DNA from 3 places in the Lysinibacillus sp. FSL W7-1291 genome. Region 1 is predicted to be linked to each of the others. Evidence: riboswitches for the same ligand, from Rfam matches in the RefSeq annotation. Region 1 holds a riboswitch; each other region holds the start of a gene.
The links. A riboswitch is a leader RNA that binds a small molecule or an ion and turns the genes downstream of it on or off. The one in region 1 is predicted to bind S-adenosylmethionine.
Positions count from the first base shown of each region.

Region 2: it holds a riboswitch for S-adenosylmethionine, as region 1 does, so the genes downstream of both, NST76_RS02255 (MetQ/NlpA family ABC transporter substrate-binding protein) here and NST76_RS08265 (YezD family protein) in region 1, are expected to answer to the same signal.
Region 3: it holds a riboswitch for S-adenosylmethionine, as region 1 does, so the genes downstream of both, NST76_RS19395 (bifunctional homocysteine S-methyltransferase/methylenetetrahydrofolate reductase) here and NST76_RS08265 (YezD family protein) in region 1, are expected to answer to the same signal.

Region 1 covers NZ_CP151994.1:1,732,081-1,735,362, forward strand. The annotation lists gene NST76_RS08255 (LysR family transcriptional regulator) at 1-200, shown strand, start outside; gene NST76_RS08260 (phosphopantothenoylcysteine decarboxylase) at 275-949, shown strand; SAM riboswitch class I at 1,159-1,255, shown strand; gene NST76_RS08265 (YezD family protein) at 1,325-1,480, shown strand; gene NST76_RS08270 (flavin reductase family protein) at 1,563-2,048, opposite strand; gene NST76_RS08275 (VOC family protein) at 2,207-2,992, shown strand; gene NST76_RS08280 (cold-shock protein) at 3,097-3,282, opposite strand, start outside.
Region 2 covers NZ_CP151994.1:476,673-479,954, forward strand. The annotation lists gene NST76_RS02250 (ATP-binding cassette domain-containing protein) at 1-967, opposite strand, end outside; gene NST76_RS02255 (MetQ/NlpA family ABC transporter substrate-binding protein) at 1,073-1,903, opposite strand; SAM riboswitch class I at 1,992-2,096, opposite strand; gene NST76_RS02260 (PPC domain-containing DNA-binding protein) at 2,219-2,722, shown strand; gene NST76_RS02265 (pyridoxal phosphate-dependent aminotransferase) at 2,843-3,282, opposite strand, start outside.
Region 3 covers NZ_CP151994.1:3,987,966-3,991,247, reverse strand. The annotation lists gene NST76_RS19400 (protoporphyrinogen oxidase) at 1-1,147, shown strand, start outside; SAM riboswitch class I at 1,247-1,347, shown strand; gene NST76_RS19395 (bifunctional homocysteine S-methyltransferase/methylenetetrahydrofolate reductase) at 1,439-3,282, shown strand, end outside; gene metH (methionine synthase) at 3,279-3,282, shown strand, end outside.

The DNA of each region.
Region 1 (3,282 bases):
TGATTTCCCATCATTTAGGCATTAGTATTTTGCCTCAATTGGTCATTCAACATTTACCATCAACGTTAAAAGCAATCCCGCTAAAGCAAGGAGGCTACCGTACCATTGGAATTGCGATGAAGCACCACGCTTCCCCTGTTACTAAGAAATTTGCGGAAATATTAAGTGCTTGGTTAAAAGAGCAAAATAGTACGCTATGATTGTGGCTATTGAAGCACATCCTTACATTACGTTAAAATAGTATTTGTATATATTGTAGAAAATAGGTGAGTGTATGGGGACATTACAAGGCAAAACCGTACTCATTACAAGTGGGGGAACACTTGAAAAATGGGATCGTGTACGAGGGCACACGAATTTATCAAAAGGGACAATGGGCTGTTATTTAGCAGAGGCCGCATTGGCTAAGGGTGCGAATGTAATATATATGCATGGCTACTTTGCACAGCTTCCAGCAAATCACGACAAAATGACATTGGTAAAATTTGAAGGTATTGAGGATTTAGGAGAAAAGGTACGTCATGCGGTTCAGCTACAACAAGTCGATATTGTTATTATGGCTGCTGCTGGCTCCGATTGGGTTATTGACAAGGTTTATGATCAATCCGGTAATTTAATGGAGGAAGCGGGGAAAATGCCTTCTGACGAACCACCTATTATCCATTTTAAAAAGGCACCAAAAGTATTAGGGCAAATCAAGGGCTGGCAACCGAATGTAACGCTAGTGGGCTTTAAGCTAGAAGCTACAAATGATGAGGATTTTTTACTCGCTCGTGCAAGACTGCGTATGGAAGCCGCGCATGCTCAATTTATGGTTGCAAATAGCTCGCAGTCTTTATATGGCGGGGATGAGCCTCATTGGATCGTGCCTGCTGAGGGACAACCAATTAAGGTGATGGGCAAGCAACAGACAGCACAAACTTTAATGGAATGTTTGCATAGGGAATAACGTGATGAACTGTGGAGAAGGTCATACTTCTACACAGTTTTTTCTTTGCCATTGTGGTTAGATAGACTGACATAGCATACAATACGATAGGATTATGAGTGAATTGTAACAGAGAGGATGCTATTACAAAGTATTCAACTAGGTTTTCTAATATTTTATATTGACATTCGGTTAACAGAATTATAGAATTATTTTCAAGAAACGCAGTACTCTTATCAAGAGAGGTGGAGGGACTTGGCCCCATGAAGCCTCGGCAACCGAGAAGATAGGTGCCAAGTCCAACAGATGGTGTCTGAGAGATAGGAGGGGCTATCAATCGGTTTGATGCGTTGGCCTCTTTTGTACAACTAGGAGAATAAAGAGGGGGTGTATCGTATGGCTCAATCGGCAAAGGTAGATGATAAAAAATTAGAGGCAATTGCTAAGGCAATTCAAAATCTTGAATTTGGTGAAGTGAATATTACGATTCAAGATGGTGTGATTGTGCAAATTAATAGGCTTGAAAAGCAGAGATTTCCACAGAAGAAATAATGCTCATTTCAGTTGAACGATGTGAAAAGGCCACTAATAAGCATGGTTTCCATTGCTTACAAGTGGCTCTTTTTTATGGAAATTAGCTATAAAAGCTTTTTGGAATTGGACCGATATGACGACGATGATAGAGAAGGGGTTCTTTTTGAGAATTTGTAATGTCTAGCACTTGCCCAATAAAAATAGTATGATCGCCTGCATCTATTTGCTGAAATGATTTACATTGTAAAATAGCTGCTGTATCATGTAAAATCGGTAGCCCAAAAGTAGAAGTAGACCATTTAGCTTGAGCAAAGCGATCCGGGACTTTACTTGCAAATAATGTACATAAATGCTCTTGATTACTCGCTAAAATATTGACAGCGAATTTTTCCGCACCCATAAAGTAAGAATGGAGCTGAGATTTTTTATCAAGTGACCATAAAATAAGTAGTGGGTCAATGGAAACAGATGCAAAAGAATTGACTGTTAAGCCAATTGGATTCGTTTCATGACATGCTGTCACAACCGTTACACCTGTAGGATAGTTACCTAATGCCAATTTAAAAGCAGCTACTTGATCTGTCATTCAAATCACCTCTTTATAGTTAGTCATAAATTAGTTAACGGAGTTAGTAGGTAAATTGCACTTTTTTTCATACCATATAGTAACTCCTTTTCTTAAGTAAATTTTAAATCAATTAAACATCCAGGTAAAGCTAATGGGGGAAAGAAAGGGGAATTGCCATGACTTTATATTTTGATCATCTGGTACATCAAGTAGAATCACCAGAAAATATAAAGGTTTTCTTCAATAAACGAAATGTCCGTACAGTGAACGGTGGTCAACACACGATGTGGGGGACTTATAATACGCTAAGCTATTTTGGCTTAAGCTATATTGAACAAATCGCTATTTATGATCGTGATTTATTTGAGCAAGCGGCTTTGTACCCTTATTCCCTACATTATACGTTTAAACGTGATCGTGAGCGCCAAGGATTTTCACGAATTGCCTTGCGCACCAAAAATATTGAAGACGAGGGTCAACGATTGCGTGCATTGGGCTTTGAAGTATATGGTCCCGATGCTTGTAGCCGAACAAGACCAGATGGCACGACACTAGAATGGAAGCTATTGCATTTTGGCATGCCCAATCTTTCATTGGATTTTCCATTCTTAATTGAATGGGCAGATGAAGATGAGGAACGTTTGGCACAATTAAAAGCTAGTGGTGCAATCGATGAAAATCAAGCCATCACAATGGAATCTATTCAGTTTTTTGTCAAGGATGTGGAGGAGACGGTTCAGCTTTGGCAAAAGGTATTACAGCTACCTGATTCTGAGCAGCATGAGCAATTTGTGTCACTACAGCTACCAAATATGCGCTTGGATTTTTATGAGGAGGCGGCAGCATCTGCCATGACGCTAGGGCATTTAAAAGAAGGACCCATCGGTGTAACATTGAAAGATCCACACCGAACAAAGGAAACATTAGTTTGTCCAGGTGCTTTTTATTGGATTAATAGATAAATTAAAAATCCACTTCAACAGTTGAAGTGGATTTTTATGTGCAAACATGTCAAAAAGCGGATTGAGCACTATTCATCTACCTCATCCACTTTCAATTTTGGAGCTTATAATTTTACAACATTTGATGCCTGGGGTCCTCGATTGCCTTCCACAACATCAAATGACACCTTCTGACCTTCTTCAAGTGTACGGAAGCCTTCCTCCTGGATGCCCGTAAAATGTACAAATACATCTTCTCCATCATCACATTCAATAAAGCCATAACCCTTTTCATTATTGAACCACTTTAC
Region 2 (3,282 bases), 1.3 Mb from region 1:
TGAGTGCCTTTTGGACAATGTGAAGTTCTCCATGTAAATGCACCACAATGTTACCAACAATGCCGTTTTTTAATTCAATAATATTTGCCGTTAAAATATTTGGTTGTACATCATACACTTTCGTAACTTCTGCTAGTAATGGCTTACCAGTACTTTCACCTAGGAAGGTTAAACGAATGACACTGCCTGAAACATTTAACTGCTCGATCAGGGAAGGGGATAAATTACGTTGTGAAATCGTATTTAAAAACTTTCTCGTTGTAGGATGCTTCGGTTTAGCAAAAAGTTCAATAGCCATACCAAATTCCACCACTTTTCCGGACTCAAGAACAGAAACCTCATCACATATTTTCTGAATGACATTCATCTCATGTGTAATCAGCAGGATCGTAATGCCTAATTCACGGTTAATTTTTAACAACAATTCAAGAATGGCTTCGGTTGTTTCAGGGTCGAGTGCACTTGTTGCTTCGTCACTAAGTAGAACCTCTGGTTCCTGTGCCAAGGCACGTGCAATAGCAACACGTTGCTTTTGCCCACCTGAAAGTTGGTTAGGGTAGCTGTCTAGTTTGTCTGTTAATCCAACAATTTCAGCATATTTAGCCACACGGTTTTTTACCTCTTTCTCGTTATAGCCAAGTAGCTTTAAAGGAACAGCAATATTATGGTAAACGGTTGCCGTTTTTAATAGATTAAAATGTTGGAAAATCATTCCGATTTTTTGGCGTGTTTGCCGTAATTCATGAAGAGAAAGGGCAGTAATGTCCACATTGTCGATTAACACTTTTCCAGCTGTAGGTCGCTCTAGTAGATTGACGCAACGAATGAGTGTACTTTTACCTGCACCACTATAGCCAATCACACCATGAATTTGTCCTTTTTTTACATGGAGATTGATTCCATCTACAGCCTTAATGATGTCTTTTTTCGTCTTATATTCTTTTGAGATATTTTGTAATTGAATCATCCGATTGATTGCTCCTTTCTCAAGCTCCTAAAAAGCAAGAATTTGCTCGTTTTCCATAGAGGAATTTCGGCAGATTCTTCAGCTACTAGAAGCTTCCTGAATGTATTACCAGCTAGGGATTACTGAACCTTTGAATTCTTCTTCAATGAATTGACGTACTTCATCAGATTGGTAAGCCTCAACGAACTTTTTAATTGTTGGGTCATTTTCATTTTCTGCACGTACCACAATATAGTTCACATATGGAGAGTCAGTAGATTCTAAAAGAATAGCGTCATCTTTAGGATTAATGCCAGCTTCCAATGCGAAGTTTGTATTAATAGCTGCTACATCTACTTCACTAAGCTGCTTAGGAATTTGAGCTGCCTCTAATTCGATGAATTTTAAATTCTTTTTGTTTTCTTCTACATCACGGATAGAGGCTGTTAAATCTGCCCCATCTTTTAATTTTATATAGCCTGCTTCCTGTAAAACAAAGAGGGCACGAGCACCATTTGTTGGGTCATTTGGTAAACCAAATGTTGCACCATCTGGAATGTCATCAAAGGATTTATATTTTTCAGAGTAAATACCCATTGGATTTAAAATCGTTTTGCCTACTGGTACTAAATCTGTATCATGATCTTTATTAAACGTATCGAGGAAAGGCTCGTGTTGATAGCTATTCGCATCAAGATCACCTTCAGATAAGGATGTATTAGGTAAAACATAATCAGAAAATGATTTAAGCTCTACTTCTAGCCCATTTTCTTTGGCTACTTTCGCTGCAACTTCTGCGATTTGTTCGTGTGGACCAGACGTGACGCCTACGACGATTTTATTTTCATTAATTGCTTCAGCTTGACCTTTACTCTCTTCTTTAGAGCCACAACCTGCTAGAGCTGCTGCTAATGTAAGACTTGCTAAACCTACTAAAAATTTATTTTTCTTTTTCATGAAAATTACCTCCAAGATTGTTTTTATCGGTTTTTGAAAATAAAAAAACTCTCTTACAAACTAAGAGAGGCTCATGAAAAAATGTCCTCTCTTATCTATCAAACGATAATCGTTTGCAGGATTTAGCACCTTCCTTCTAAAAGGAGGTTGCCGAGCTTCATAGGGCCAGTCCCTCAGCTACTCTTGATAAGAGATTTATCATATTTTTTTGTAATTCCGATAGAACTAATATAATTTATAGGTTATAGTAAGTCAATAAATATTTTTTAAATTTTTTATATTATTATAATATTTCGTCATGAAAGAGGGATAGCAATGTCTGTAAGAGTTAATTATGGTATAGGTTCATTTGGCAAGGTTGTGAGTGCTCGATTGCTAATGGGTACAGACATTATTGAAGGAATGGAGGCACTTTGTGAGGAGAACCATATTGAGTCAGCAACAATTGTTAGCTGTATAGGTAGCCTTCAAAAGAGTAGCTTTGTTTATTTAGTACCTGATGAAACATCACAGATTAACGTAAGTTTTAGCGATGTCATAAAAAAAGAGGGGCCACTTGAATTGATCCAAGGCTCTGGCGTAGTATGTAAGCGCGATGGGGGATATGAAACACATTTCCATGGTTCTATGAGTGATCAATGGGGCATCGTGTCAGGGGGGCATTTAATGAAGAGGGGGAACCCTGTTATTACGGCTGACATAGTGCTAGCTGAGGTTCAAGGCATCCAGCACTTTCGAAAATTTGATGAAGAAACAGGCCATGTTCAATTTTATCCATTAGAACACGGTTTACAGCAGCCAAGGAAAATTGAAAAATAGCGAAAATGTACTAACTTTTTCTTTTCACTGAGTTGCATGTTCCTTCCTGAATTAAAAAATGTTAGACCGAGCTTATAATCGGTCTAACATTTTTACTTTTGTCCCAGCCTCATGTCATGGTTAAGGGTTGAATAATTGTAATTGTTCGATTCTATGGATTGCTTCACGTAAGCGTTCCTCGCTAACAAGTAAACCAACACGGATATAGCCTTCGCCATATCGGCCGAAGCCATTGCCTGCTGCTACAGCGATATCAGCCTTTTCCAATAATAAATCGGCAAACTGCTCGCTAGTATAGCCGAATGGTACAGGGAGCCATGCGAAGAAGGAGCCTTTTGGAGCCGTTACATGCCAACCAATTCTTTGAGCTTCTTCAATGAGTACATTGCGGCGACCTTCATAGGTAGCTCGCAGTTCATCCACACATTCTTGGGAAGCTGTAAGTGCCGTTGCTGCTGCTTGTTGAATAGCAGGGAATTGACTACAAAACAGATGATCCTGAATTAGATTAATGGCAGCAATAATGTCGGCATTACCGACAGCGAAGCCTATACGCCAGC
Region 3 (3,282 bases), 2.3 Mb from region 1:
AGTTTACAACGAAACAGGTATTTCCTATATTTATACGAATAATGAATTACATGCCATTCCGGCAGATTCTACTTTTGGAATACCAATGAGTTTGGCATCCTTGGAGCAAAGCACATTGATTACAGAGCAAGGTAAACAAGATGCATTAAAAGATTTGACTTTACCAAACAAAGACTTCACAAAGGAAAGTTCAATTGGAGAGTTTTTAACTTATTATTTAGGGGAAGAGCTTGTAAAAAATCAAATTGCACCCGTTCTTGCAGGTGTTTATTCAGGTGATTTACACCAGCTTTCGATTGCCTCTACTTTACCGTACTTGATTGACTATAAGAACGAGTATGGAAGTATCATAAAAGGCTTTGATGCGAATCGTGAGCAATTTGCTAAAGCAGCCAATAAAAAGTTTATATCGTTCAAAAACGGTTTATCTTCTCTAATTGATCGTCTCGAACAAACATTAACCGATGTAGAGATCATCAAGGGTGTCGCAACTGTCAATGTTCAAAAGCAAGAAAACCACTATTCAATTGCCTTAGCTAATGGTGAAAGCATCGAGACAGATTATGTCGTTTTAGCACTGCCGAATGAGGCTGTTCAAGGCCTACTACAGGATGAATCATTAAACAGTTATTTTGACCAATTTACGACAGCTTCAGCAATTACGATCTATTTAGGTTTTGATGTACCAGACTCTAGATTGCCAGCAGATGGAACGGGCTATATTGTCTCACATAATTCTGACGTTACATGTAATGCTGCAACTTGGACAAGTCGTAAATGGAGGCATACATCAAGAGATCATAAATTACTTGTGCGACTCTTTTATAAAAGCATCAATCCAGCATATGAGCAACTCCATGCCATGTCTGACGAAGAATTAGCAGCGGTTGCTTTAGAGGATGTGCGCAAGAGCCTAGGAATAGAGGAACAGCCAACAGTTATTAATGTCACAAAATGGATTGATCAAATGCCAAAATATGATCTAGCTCACCGTGAAGCATTACAAGGTTTAGTTCAAGAATTACAAGAAAACTATCCTAATCTATCCATCGCAGGTTGTTCATACTTTGGGGTAGGGATTGGTGCTTGTATTCAAAATGGGAAGAAAATCGGTGAGGAGCTTGCAAAGGAACTAGCCAATTTCTAAGCTTTTAAGTGAAAAATATCTTTGTTATGTGAAATAGTCTTGACTCATTCGTCAGTAAACGATATGATTCTTTTAATTATTTAAAAAATTCATACTACATTCTTATCAAGAGAAGCAGAGGGACTGGCCCATTGAAGCTTCAGCAACCAACTTTTTTGTCAGGTGCTAAATCCAGAAGACCATTGAGTCGAAGATGAGAAGGAAAAAACAATGATGAGTCATTAAAGCCTTCTTTTTTTTATAAAAGAAGGCTTTTTATTATACAGAGATATAGGAAGAGAGGCTAGTTTAATGAGATTGCTTGAAAGGTTAAAAACGCATGTATTGACGGCAGATGGCGCAATAGGCACAGTACTTTATGGCTATGGTTTGGAGTATTGTCATGAGGAAATGAATGTACAGAAACCTGAGTTAATTGAAAAGATTCATAGAGAATATATTGCAGCTGGTGCTGATATCATCCAAACGAATACGTATGGTGCAAATGCCATTAAATTAGCTCGCTATGGATTAGAATCGCGTGTCCAACAATTTAATGAAGCAGCGATTACAATCGCAAAGCGAGCTGCGGCAGATGGAGGTCAGTTTGTCTTAGGGACAATTGGTGGTATTCGTGGTATTCGTAAAAGTGATGCAACGTTAGATGAAATCTTAGCAACTATTGAGGAGCAAGCGAGTGTTTTACTTGCTGGGAATCCAGACGGCCTTTTACTCGAAACCTATTATGATTTTGAAGAATTAACAGCTACCTTAAAGATGCTACGGACAAAGACAAAATTACCGATTATTGCGCAAGTTTCCATGCACGAACCTGGTGTTTTACAAAACGGTATGTCTTTAAATAACGCCCTGCATGAGCTAGAAAAACTTGGTGCGGATATTGTGGGTGTCAATTGTCGTTTAGGTCCACACCATACCATTCAGGCGTTTGAAGGTGTAGAACTTCCTGATAAGGCATTTATGTCGGCTTATCCGAATGCTTCACTCCTTGACTTAGAAGATGGTCGTGTCGTTTATGAGTCAGAAGCTGAATATTTTGGTCGAGCGGCTGTGGAATTACGTGATCAAGGGGTACGCTTAATTGGAGGCTGTTGTGGTACGACACCGAAGCATATAGCAGCAGCGAAGAAGTATTTAGAAGAGTTATCACCAGTTCATGAAAAGTATGCCAAACCGGAGAAGATTCAAATTGTTCGTGAAGCAGAGCCAACGAAGTATGAACCTCTTCATGAAAAAGTAAAGCGCGAACGCTCTGTCATTGTAGAGCTAGATACACCTAGACATCTGGAAATTGATGGTTTTTTGGAAGGGGCAAAACAATTGTATGATGCAGGAGCAGATGTCGTCATGATGGCAGACAATTCTCTGGCTTCTCCACGTATTAGCAATATTGCTATGGGTGCATTGTTGAAGAGTACTAATGGTGTACGTCCTCTAACACATATTACATGCCGAGATCGTAATTTAATCGGTCTGCAATCACATTTAATGGGGTTAAATGCATTAGGAATTCATGATGTGTTAGCTGTTACTGGTGATCCAACAAAAGTTGGGGACTTCCCAGGTGCCACAAGTGTTTATGATGTCTCATCAATGGAGCTGATCCAATTAATTAAGCAGTTAAATCAAGGCATTTCCTTCTCAGGTAAACCACTTCGTAAAAAAGCAAATTTTTCAGTAGCTGCTGCATTTAATCCAAATGTCCGTGTATTAGATCGTGCTGTGGCACGCTTAGAGAAGAAAATTGAGTATGGAGCAGACTACTTTATTTCACAGCCAGTATATACGAAGGAAAAAATTGTGGAAATTTATGAGGCAACCAAGCATTTGCAAGCACCTATTTATATTGGTATTATGCCCGTTACAAGTTATAAAAGTGCTGAATTCTTACATCATGAGGTGCCAGGCATAAAATTATCTGAAGATGCCTTAGCAAGAATGAAGGCCTGTGGTGAAGATAAAGAACGTGCAACATTTGAGGGGATTGCCATTGCGAAGGAATTAGTTGAGGTGGCTGCGCAGTATTTCAATGGCATTTACCTTATCACTCCATTTTTACGTTATGATGTGACATTAGAGTTGATGAAATATATTGAGCAATTGGATGAACAGAAAAAAGGGGTAAGTATACATGG